2 linked regions of the Nodosilinea sp. E11 genome follow. The protein of the gene in region 2 interacts with the protein of the main gene of each other region in a pairwise test. Links are inferred from orthologs where the notes say so. Each region holds a gene or a part of one and is shown on either strand. Other genes may lie near its edges.

Evidence for each region. The genes of interacting proteins can lie anywhere in the genome.
Region 1: the proteins of RRF56_RS09640 (region 2) and secA interact in binary tests that used the Escherichia coli proteins (3 or more experiments, as listed by UniProt). The link is inferred for Nodosilinea sp. E11 from one-to-one orthologs.

What each region holds. Positions count from the first base shown.
Region 1 is NZ_CP136520.1:1,932,036-1,935,346, forward strand. It holds secA (preprotein translocase subunit SecA), read right to left. Parts: upstream 2,991-3,311; coding sequence 201-2,990; downstream 1-200. Other genes in the region: psaC (photosystem I iron-sulfur center protein PsaC), read left to right, coding at 1-40. UniProt on the Escherichia coli protein: Required for protein export, interacts with the SecYEG preprotein conducting channel.
Region 2 is NZ_CP136520.1:1,636,177-1,644,268, forward strand. Bases 3,162-6,133 are described here. They hold RRF56_RS09640 (thioesterase family protein), read left to right. Parts: upstream 3,162-4,417; coding sequence 4,418-4,849; downstream 4,850-6,133. Other genes in these bases: RRF56_RS09635 (universal stress protein), read right to left, coding at 3,341-4,195; RRF56_RS09645 (pentapeptide repeat-containing protein), read left to right, coding at 5,008-5,514; RRF56_RS09650 (tetratricopeptide repeat protein), read left to right, coding at 5,775-6,133. Also shown: RNA polymerase sigma factor SigC, read right to left, coding at 1-238; RRF56_RS09620 (PCP reductase family protein), read left to right, coding at 589-759; DNA starvation/stationary phase protection protein Dps, read left to right, coding at 1,249-1,779; RRF56_RS09630 (heme oxygenase (biliverdin-producing)), read right to left, coding at 2,264-2,980; more of RRF56_RS09650, read left to right, coding at 6,134-6,590; RRF56_RS09655 (hypothetical protein), read right to left, coding at 6,735-6,887; RRF56_RS09660 (hypothetical protein), read right to left, coding at 6,978-7,508; RRF56_RS09665 (cupin domain-containing protein), read right to left, coding at 7,659-8,092.

The DNA.
Region 1 (3,311 bases), 290 kb from region 2 along the record:
GGGTGCCGAAACCACCCGCAGCATGGGTCTGGCCTACTAGGGCAACCCCGCTGCATCGATATAGTTATCGTCATCAAGCTCAGCCCCTGGGACTAACTCCCCCAGGGGTTTTCTATTGGGGCTATAGACAGATCAGTAGGGTTTCAGGTTCACGGCTGGCCGTGAACCTGAAACCTTGGGAATAGGACTTACCTACCCCCCTACCCCACCTCCTGGGATGCCTTCACCTGGGTCTGTGGCTGGGGCTGAAACTGGAACAGGGTATAAACCACGTTACGGCGAATGCCGGTCATCATGTCGAGAAAGACTTCGTAGCCCTCGCTCTTGTACTCGATTAGCGGATCTTTCTGGCCGTAGCCGCGCAGACCCACGGTTTCGCGCAGGGCATCCATCTGTTGCAGGTGGTCGCGCCACAGACTGTCGATCTGCTGAAGAATGAAGAATCGCTCGGCCTCACGCATTAGCCCCGGCTTGATTTGGCTAACCTGGGCTTCTTTGATGTCGTAGGCAATCCGGGCCTGCTCGTGGAGAAAGGTCTTGATTTCGCCCACAGAGAGGTCTTCGAGCTGCTCGGGGGTGAGGTCGGCCAGCAGGTAGACGAACTCTTTGATCTTATCGACCATCTCCGGCAGCTTCCACTCTTCCGGGGGAAGTTCGGGGTTGATGTAGGCGGTGACAATGTCATCCATGGTTTGCTCGGCGTAGCCGATCACCATTTCTTTGAGTTCGTCGCCTTCAAGCACCCGACGGCGCTCGGCGTAGATGGCGCGGCGCTGGTTGTTCATTACCTCGTCGTACTCAAACACCTGCTTACGGATGTCGTAGTAATAGGTCTCGACTTTCTTTTGAGCTCCTTCCAGCGATCGCGTCAGCATGCCCGACTCGATCGGCATATCTTCTTCGACCCGGAAGGCATTCATCAGACCGGCAACGCGATCGCCGCCAAAGATGCGCAGCAAGTTGTCTTGCAGGCTCAAGAAAAACTTAGTCGAGCCGGGGTCGCCTTGGCGGCCCGCTCTACCCCGCAGCTGGTTGTCGATGCGGCGCGACTCGTGGCGCTCGGTGCCAATCACGTGCAGTCCACCGCGCTGGATTACTTTGTCGTGCTCGGCGCTAGTGAAAGCTTCGTACTCCTGACGAATGCGGTTGTAAACATCGCGCAGCTTTTGAATCACCGGGTCATCGGTGGGGGCTTTCTCGGCGGCGACGGCCAGCTTGTCTTCGGCCTGAAGCTCGGGCAGGCTGCGCTCTCCGTAGGTGGTCACAGCAAAGTCTACGGTGGCTTTTAGCTCATCAATGGCAACCGGCGATAGCTCAATCGGGAAAATGTCTGGGGAGGCTTTCCAGGTTTTGACCTTTTTGGTGCCGCCAAAGCCCTGGGCGGGGGCACGGCCCTTGGTGCCCGGCACGGCGGTGACCGCAAACTCGTCTTCGTCTTCAGGTTTGACAATGCGGGGCATGAGGTATTCGCGCACCTTGAGGCGGGCCATATAGTCGGCGTTACCCCCCAGAATAATGTCGGTACCGCGCCCGGCCATGTTGGTGGCAATGGTAACGGAGCCGCTGCGCCCGGCCTGGGCGACAATCTCAGATTCTCGCTCTACGTTCTCGGGTTTGGCGTTGAGCAGGTTGTGGGGCACACCCCGCTCACTTAGCAGCGCCGACAGCACCTCCGATTTTTCGACGCTGGTGGTGCCGACGAGAACAGGGCGACCGGCTTCGTGCATCTCGGCGCACTCTTCGGCGACGGCCTTCCACTTGGCCTCTTCGTTTTTGTAGACCACGTCCGACAGGTCGCGGCGGGCGGCGGGGCGGTTGGTGGGAATGATCGTAACTTCGAGCTTGTAGATGCGCTCAAACTCAGCTTCTTCGGTCTTGGCGGTGCCGGTCATGCCCGACAGCTTGGGGTAGAGCAAGAAGAAGTTTTGGTAGGTAATGCTGGCCAGGGTCTGGGTTTCAGGCTGGATCTCGACATGCTCTTTGGCTTCGATCGCCTGGTGCAGACCGTCGCTCCAGCGGCGGCCGGGCATCACCCGCCCGGTAAACTCGTCAACAATCACAATTTCGTCGTTGCGGACGATGTAGTTGACGTCTTTGGTAAACAGTTCTTTGGCCTTAATGGCGTTGAAAATGTAGTGGGCCCAGGGGTCTTTGGGGTCGAAGAGATCTTGCACCCCCAGCACCTCTTCAGCCCGGATAAAGCCTTCGTCGGTGAGCAGCACGTTGCGAGCCTTTTCGTCGACTTCATAATGGTCGTCGGCATTGAGCTCGCGGGCAACTTCGCTGGCGCGGGTGTATTTTTCGCTGGGGCGCTCGACCTGGCCTGAGATAATTAGCGGCGTGCGGGCTTCGTCTACCAGAATAGAATCGACCTCGTCGATCACGCAGTAGTTGAAGGGGCGCTGCACCACATCTTCCATGGCCGTGGCCATATTGTCGCGCAGGTAGTCAAAGCCAAACTCGCTGTTGGTGCCGTAGGTGATATCGCAGCCGTAGTTGTGGCGACGCTCGGCGGGCGACATGCCCTGCTGAATCAGACCGACGCTGAGACCTAGAAAGCGGTGAATTTGCCCCATCCACTCGGCGTCGCGGCGGGCCAGGTAGTCGTTGACGGTGACTACGTGGGCACCTTTGCCGGAGAGCGCGTTGAGGTAGGAGGGCAGGGTGGCTACCAGGGTTTTGCCTTCCCCGGTTTTCATCTCGGCGATCTGGCCATCGTGGAGCACCATGCCGCCGATTAGCTGTACGTCGAAGTGGCGCATGCCCAGCACCCGCTTCGAGGCTTCGCGCACCACGGCAAAGGCTTCGGGCAGCAGATCATCAAGCGATTCACCCTTTTCAATGCGTTGCTTAAACTCCCCGGTTTTGGCTGTCAGGGCCTCATCGGAGAGCTGCTGAATCTCTTCCTCCAGCAGGTTAATCTCGACCACGTCGGGACGGTACTTCTTGAGCTTGCGCGCGTTGGGATCACCGAGGAGGTTCTTCAGCATGAATTCAGGCAGCTAGGTCAGCGTAGGGTGTTGCACTTAGTCAATCGTAACGGGAGACCGCTCGGCAAGGGGCGATCTCCACACCTGGGCCGGGTCAAGGTTGCTTTAGGAAGCGATCAAAAGTGCTTTTCTATCCTATCACCTGGCTTGCTGAGCGGGTTTGCTGGGTGCTGAGGTCACCGCTGACGAAGGGAGCGATCGCGCCCAGAGATTGCAATACCCCACAGCAGCCCCTTAGGGTGCATTCGCGCCGCAATGCACCAAATTCAGACCTGAGAATTTGCCAACCGAGAGCGGTGCATTGCGGCCATGGGGATGGCT
Region 2 (8,092 bases):
CTAGCAGGCGTACTCGGCCAATTTCTTGCAGGTAGAGGCGCACTAGATCAGTGGTGCGACGCCCCTTCAGCACGGCCGCTGTGTCGGCCTCAAAGTCGCTGTCATTAGCATCGGCGGCAGCGAAATCATGGAGCTTGAGGGAGCTGCCGTCCTCATCATCGCCTAAGCTAGGCAGGCCAAACTCCTGATCAGCCAGGGGGGAGGCTTTATCTCTGCTGTAGTGGGGTGTTGCTACCATGACGCTCTCTAGTAACTTGTACCAAACATGTACCGATAGGCCATTTGCCAACCTGAGCTCAGTATTCCCAAACTGTCAGGACTTTGGAACAGCGGCTGGAGTTCCAGGGGAAAGCAGGATGGAGATCGGGGGGGTAGGTACTCTCCCCGAGGGCCAAAACTCACCGGGGTGAATTGAGGACCTAACCATGCCGCAGGCTGAGGCCAGCAAAGACGTATCGTCCCCGTAATCTACGACGCCAGCAGGGATAATTCCTGACGGAACGTTACACCTTGGCAAAATCCTCACATTGAACCCGAACTGGCCTATAGGATGTGAGCATTCGTTGCGATTGAGAGCAGGCTTCGCTCATGGTTGATGGTCTTTCCTGGGCAGCAGAGGCCCAGGCCAAACTCAAAAACATTCCATTTTTTGTTCGTGCCCAGGCCCGAAAGCGCATTGAAGATGTAGCCCGAGACCTAGGGGTCGAAGAGGTGACTGCGGAACTGGTCGAGCAGGTGCGCCTAGAGCTAGGCCAGTAAATAGGCCCGCAGGTTATCGCTTAACCTCGTCTCTGCCTGGCGAACATCGCCTCTACCGGTAGAGATAGGTTCTCTATGGGAGGTAGCGCTAAGGTTATAAACGAGTTCACACGCTGGTTACGTGACCCAGGGCCCGTATCTAATCGGCGATCTCGCCCAAGCTTACTGGGCACCCTCCGCCCTAACAATGTGGCCTTTGCCTCTGTAATTGACTCAGGGTCGAAGGGCACTGAATTAAGGCTGGTGGGCAGTGCCCTACGGCGGGCCAAGGCTTTCGGCAATCTGCGAGAGCTTATTTCAGTGCCATCCGACTCAGGATCGCTTGATTCTGAAACAACTTTAAGGTGTCGGGTTGCAAGTCGTACTCATAACGAGTATGATTTAGAGGTGCCCAAGGCGAGGATGGTACGATTTCAGCATCAAGCCCTCGGGCGCGTCAGTAGGTTTGTTGGTTACACAATTCGATTGTCAGGTAAAAAGAGAGGCCCTATGGTTGCAACTCCTGTAAAAACTCAAGCCAAACGTCGGTTTTACCCAACCCGCATTGATATGGCGGCCAATGTGCGATCGCAGGTCTGTGAGGTCTTAAACCAGACCCTAGCCGCTACCCTCGACCTCAAAACCCAGACCAAGCAGGCCCACTGGAATGTCAAGGGCATGGATTTCTTTCAGCTCCACGAGCTGTTTGACGAACTAGCAGGCGAGCTAGAAGGCTATGTCGATATGGTGGCTGAGCGCGTCACCGCCCTGGGGGGCACCGCCATGGGCACCGCCCGCATCGCCGCCAGCGAGTCGATCTTGCCCGAGTATCCCTTCGACGCCATTGACGGGGCCGAGCATGTAACAGCTCTGGCGGAGCGGTTTGCCGCCTACGGCAAGCATGTGCGCGAAGCGATCGCCACTACCGATGACCTGGGCGATGCTGACACCGCCGATCTCTACACCGAGATCTCTCGCACCATCGACATGCGTCTGTGGTTCCTTGAGGCCCACTTGGTAAAGAAGTCTGAGCTTGACTAGCCTAGATTCTTCGCGATCGGAGCAAGACGGGCCAGCAGCCTATCCCCTAAGCGGGTGTCCACTCAGGTTCTGAGGATGTCTAATACCGATCCGAATTCCATACCCCCGATACCCAACCGGTTGACCGGTTAGGCATCGGGGGTAGCCAAGGAGGCTTTGAGATGAGGACACTCCTGTGAGATAGCCGTTCCGGCTGTCCACTTCCGGCGACCAAGGCATCACAGCACCACCTGGCTCTCGGCGGCAGAGGGCGCTGCGATCGCAGCTCACGTCAAGCCCACCTGCACCAAACCATTTCTTAGCTGGCCGTCGGCAGCAGTCAGGTACAGCCCCAGGCTAATACCTAAAAATCGAGGGAAGCGATACTATATCGCTTCCCTCGACTAAAGCATGGTCTATCTGGAATAGCACTGAATTAAGGCTGGTGGGCAGTGCCCACCCTACGGTAGATCCAATCGGTCTACCTGTGTGACCAAGCCAGATGCTACTCGGCAGTAGCTAGCTCGGTGCTGCCCCGGCGACGGCGGCTGGTGAGGGTATTGAACAGCATCTGGCCGATCGCCTTCACCAGGTTGCCTTCTAGCTCCTTAAACATCTCCATGTTCAAGCCAAAGGCGTCGTTAGCCTCTTCTACAATGCTGGCCACCATAGCCTCATCCACCGGAGCGGCATCCATCGACTCGCGGTACTTAACCTTAAAGGCCTTCTCGTCAGAGATTTCGGGGAACTCGTAGAAGGCAGTGCCCTCGCCCTCAGAGAGATTCATCGCCCGCTGGGCAATGCCCTTGAGAATTTGACCACCGGACAGGTCGCCAATATAGCGAGTGTAGGAATGGCTGACCAACAGCTCAGGCTGGGTATTGGCCACCTCGCGAATGCGATCGACGTAGCGCTGCCCACCGGGAGTCATAGAGATTTCGCTAGCCCAGTTAGGACCGTAGTAGTAGGCTAGATCAGCCTCTAGCGATGCCTTGCGGTGCAGCTCTGGGAAGTAAACCTTAGAGACCACCGGATGCTCTTTGTGGCGCTCTAGCTCTTCTTCCATGGCTGCATAGGCGTAGTAGAAGTTGGCCACTAGCTTGCGGTAAGAGTTCTTCTCGACCACGCCGCGCAAAAAGCAGCGCACAAAGCCCATGTTTTCGGCCATGGTATGGGCTTTTTTGGTGCCTTCACGCAGCTCGGTGGATAGGTTACTGCTCATGCTGACTGTCTCGCTCTAGGGTTGATGTAAAAGGTGAGGTTTAAACGAAGGCTTGGTTTAGACAATGCCTGCTCAGGCAATATTAGCCCCCTACAAGTAAGGGCTTAACATGCCATTACACGAGCTACATTTGTTTAACTTAGACCGATTTGATGACCGTTTTCATTACGAATTTTTACAAGCATTTACTCAAGGCCATACTGTTTTCAGGATAAGCCGTAGACCCTTGTCTTAACCGGTCTCTGGGGCTACAAAACGTTACGGAATACCGCGCCGGTTGGGTCGGAGATTTGCAGCCCCCAGTTTAGGGGTAGCTGTGCAGGCCGACCCCACCGACAACTGCCGAAAGGTAACTAGCCCTTAGGCCGCCATCCGAGTCAGCAGCACCGGGCAGGTGGCATATACCCGCACGAAGTCGGTCAACGACTCACCGAGTACCTTATCTAGGTCGGGTAGGCCCTTGGCGATGCTGGGGCGGCGATCGGGTGAACCTAGAATGATCAGGTCCATATTGCGGTCTTCTGCCAGTTCACAGATGCGGCGACCGGGCTTGCCCTCGGGGGCAGCCAGTTTGTAGTCAATGCCGTACTTCTTCGCCTCGGCGGCGGCAGCCATCAAAATCGGGTCTTGGTTGGGGTCGGCACTGGCCACGTCAAAGGGCTTGCTCTTGAGGCTAGAAACCGTGTGCACCAGCGTTAGCTCGCCGCCTTTGATATCGCGCAGCAGAGAAATGGCAATATTCAACCCTTCCTTGGCCGAGTCAGACTTGTCCATCGCCACCATCACCCGCTTGATGGGGCGAATGCTGTAGAGGTCGTCTTTGACCAGCAGCATGGGCCGCGACGACAGTTGAAACACGTATTGGCTGACAGAGTTTTCGAGAATAGCCTTGAGCCCCTGCAAGCCCCGCGACCCCATGACAATTAGATCGGCGTCGACTTCTTCGGCCACCTGAATCACAACGTCTTTAGGGTCACCCTCCCGCAGTACGGCATTGACCCGGCTGGGGTCAAGGTTGAGCTGGGTAATAGCAGTGGCCAGGGTGCGGCCCCCCGCTTCCCAACGCTCTGCCATGGTTTCGGCAGACACTTGAGAGGGCACCACATGCAGCACCGTGATCGAGGCTCGCTGCACCAGGGGAATATCCATTAGCGCCTTCATCATGGCTTCGGTGTTGCCGGTGCCAGAATCGGCTAAAAGAATTTTTTCGATCATGGTTTCCTCGTATTGTTGCGCTCTATGGTGAGAGTGACTCTAATGGATTAGCGGGATATAAAACTGAAAAGTAACGTGATCTCAACCATCATAGGCACTGGGTTTGAGCCTATTTTGGCCGGATTAATAATTTGTAGTAGAGTCGCCCATCGACCAACCCCGCCCAATACTATGGCCGCCATAGATGGGTTGCCAATTCAATTGTTATAGATTGAGAAAACCTTGGTAGAACAGTTTCGTTGGTTTGACTACCCAGTCACAGTGCAGCCCCACCACACCGACTACGCGGGCATTGTCTGGCACGGCACCTACATCGCCTGGATGGAGGAAGCCCGAGTGACCTACTTGAATGCCTGTGGATTATCTTTTGCCGATTGGGTCAAGGCGGGGGTAGACCTGCCCGTGGTCGATCTGGTGCTAAAGTATCGGCGATCGCTCACCCTGGGCGATACGGCCTTAGTCAAGGCTCGCCTGACTCCAACTAAGGGCGTGCGCGTGGTGTGGCATTACGACATTCAAAACGCCGCCACGGGTGAGACCTGCATTGAGGGCACCGTCACCCTGGCGATGGTTGATTTCAGCACCCGCCGAGTGCTGCGTCGCCTGCCCGCCCCGTTACAGGCTGTCCTCGACCAGATGCCGCTGATGAGATGACCTAGCCAGGAAACTTCTCTGGAGGCTGACCCCCAAAACTTTGTAGGATGAGCAAAGCGAAGCGTGCCCATCATGGCTACTCAGCATGATTAGGATGGGCACAGGCGATCGCTTTTGCCCATCCCCCTTTGCCCATCCAAACAGTGTCTCAACCAGCCATGTTGCTCTCTCTCCCTAGATTCTTTGCCGTTGCGTTGTCTCTGCTAGTGATACTGGTGGGCGGGCTCAGTATTGCCCCTGCGGCCTACGCCCAAGACAACACCGTAGACTACACCCTCACCGATCTGAGCTTCCGCGACTTTTCGGGTAAGCAGCTCTCAGGCACCTCCTTCGCGGCGGCAGAGATGCGGGAGGCTAACTTCGCCAAGGCTGATCTGAGCAAAACCATTCTGACTAAGGCGTCGTTTTTGCGGGCTAACCTGGCGGGGGCTAACCTGGCGGGTACTTTTGCCGATCGCGTTATTTTCGACGGAGCCGACCTCTCCAACGCCATCTTTAGCGATGCCCTGCTTACTAGCAGCAGCTTCGGTGAAGCCAACATTACTGGAGCAGATTTTTCGGGGGCCATTATCGATCGCTTTCAAACAGCGCAGATGTGCAAGTACGCCGACGGCGTCAATGAGACCACCGGGGTGGCAACGCGGGATAGTTTAGGCTGCCGGTAGGGCAGAAGGGTGAATGGGTAGGAGAGTGGATGAGAATAGATAATTAGCGATCGCAAGCAGCCGAGGACTTCGCCATGCTTGCCACTAAGCCAGAAAGCTACTTTAGCTCCTGCAACAGTTCCACCTCGACCAATCAGAACGACCGAGTCAATTGTCTCGGCTATTCTCAATGGCCAACGCAATGTCACCGTTGAGCACATTGAAAAGTTGGCTGATTTCTTCCACAGTTCCCCCGCCCCATGCTTTCCTCGAATATCGTGATGAATCTGCTTTTTCGGCCTCTAGTAATTGCTCTGCTCTGCCTACTGTGTCTCACGGGTTGGAGCCTGCCCACCTGGGCACAATCCGACCCGGCGGACCTCTCGCCCCAGGCGGTGCAAGAGATTTCTGACCTACGCCAAAAAGCGTTTACCGCTTCCCAAACAGGGCAGTTCAACGAGGCCGAGACCTACTGGAGCCAGCTGATCGACTACCTGCCCGACGAGGCCGCCCTCTGGAGCAACCGGGGCAATGTGCGGGTCAGCCAAAACAAATTAGCTGAGGCGCTGGACGACTATAACCAAGCGGTGGCCTTGGCCCCAGAACAGCCCGACCCCTACCTCAACCGGGGGGCCGCGCTAGAGGGGCTGGGGCGGTGGGAGGATGCGATCGACGACTACAGTCAGGTGCTGGCCCTCAACCCTGAGGATGCCGCCGCCTACAATAATCGGGGCAACGCCCAAGCCGGCCTGGGCCACTGGGAAGATGCGCTGGCCGACTACCAAACAGCCGCCGACCTCGACCCCAAATTTGCCTTTGCCCGCGTCAACGCCGCCCTAGCGCAGTATCAACTGGGCCACGCCGACGAGGCCATTCGCCAGTTTCGCAGCCTTACCCGTCGCTACCCCAGCTTTGCTGACGCCCGCGCCGCCCTCACCGCTGCGCTGTGGAGCGAGGGCATGAGTGGCGAAGCCGAGAGCAACTGGGTTGCCGTCATGGGCCTCGATCGCCGCTACAAAGACCTCGACTGGGTCAGCACCGTGCGCCGCTGGCCCCCCGCTATGGTTGCCGCCCTAGAGAAGTTTTTGCACCTATAAGGGTGCGGGAGAAGCGATCGCCCCTCCCGCACCCTTACGTCAGTAGACGAGTACAGCCTGGCAAAAGCTAGCCAACCCTTCCTGAAACCTCAAACCTAGCACCTGACACCCCTAGCCAGGGTTACCTATTCCTACCAGCCAGCCCTACCCCTCCTCCCCAGTCAAAACCGCGACCAAGGTGGCCTCAACCATCTCCTGGGCCTGGGCGATGTAGTCGGGGTCGCTCACCTCATGACCTTCAAAGTAGAGGGCCAAGGGCAGCGCCGCCAAGATGACCTCGGCGGGGCGAGGGGCCACGAGGCAGAGGGTGGCGGTGGCGATCGCAGCGGTCAGCAGTTTGAGGGGTCTAAAAACAAGAGTGCTCCAGGGTTATGGGTGAAAACTAGGTTATTCACGAAAACTGACAGTGTCGGGGGTTAGCCCCGATCGGGGTTGAGAAGGCTCGGCTGTGGCGCGGGCGACTTGATCTTCTAGGGCGCTGAGAAACTGCGGGCCGCCATTCATCGGGGCAATTTCGATCACCAGGATTTCGCCAGAGTGAGCGAAGATTTGAATCACGTCGCCGATCAGGTTTTGCACTTCGTGCTCAATGCGAGCAATCTCATTTAGGGGAATGCTGGTAGTCGCCGATGACCGGTGATAGAGAATGCGGCGATCGGTCAAAATAGCCGCTTCGGTCCCCTTTAAAGCAATGGTGGCGTCGTAATAGGCGATCACCTTTTCGCCTTCCTCAAGCAGGTTGTGGGTCTGAAGATATTGGGTGGCGTAAGGCTCCATGGTGCTAGTAAAGCGCACGCCGCCAGCGGGTCCAAAACTGAAGAAAATCAGCAGACCTAAGGTTGTCGCCGCCAGGGCACCAGCGGGTATGCCCAAGCCAAGGAGCAGCCAGCGCCGGGGGGTGTTTTGAGTGGCTTGCATAGTCGTTATCTCCGGGTAAAGTATTCAAAATGGGAAAATAGTGCAGGGCAGAAACCCAGTTAATTCATGGCTAGAATGACGGGCTAGCTAGCTGTCAGCTAGCTAGCTATCAGAATGATGAATTGACAAATTCGGGATGCACTCGAAGGTCTAAGCAGGGTTGAAAATGCGAACCTGGTGGCGATCGCAAACAGCCAGAAACTCATCGAGATGGTCGGGCAAGACAATGGCGCGATCGCCCACTTCCCGGTAAAAGGCATCGGCAAAGCCCGGCAGAATAATCAGCAGCTTGGCCTCAGGTGAGCTGACCCGAAACCCATGGGCGATATCGGCTGGAAAATGAATGGATGCCCCGGCAGCAGCCACCACCTCGCGACGGCCAATGGTGACCTCTAGTTCACCGCTGAGCATGTAAAAGGTCTCCTCCCAGGGATGCGTGTGCAGCGGGGCACCATTGCCCAGGCTGTCACTGGCTTCGTACATCACCCACTGATTTTGGGTGGCGTCGCGATCAATTTTGACCACCATCTTGTGGGTCAGCATTTGAAAGCGATCGCCTTTCCCAGGAGCAAGAACCTTGGGGG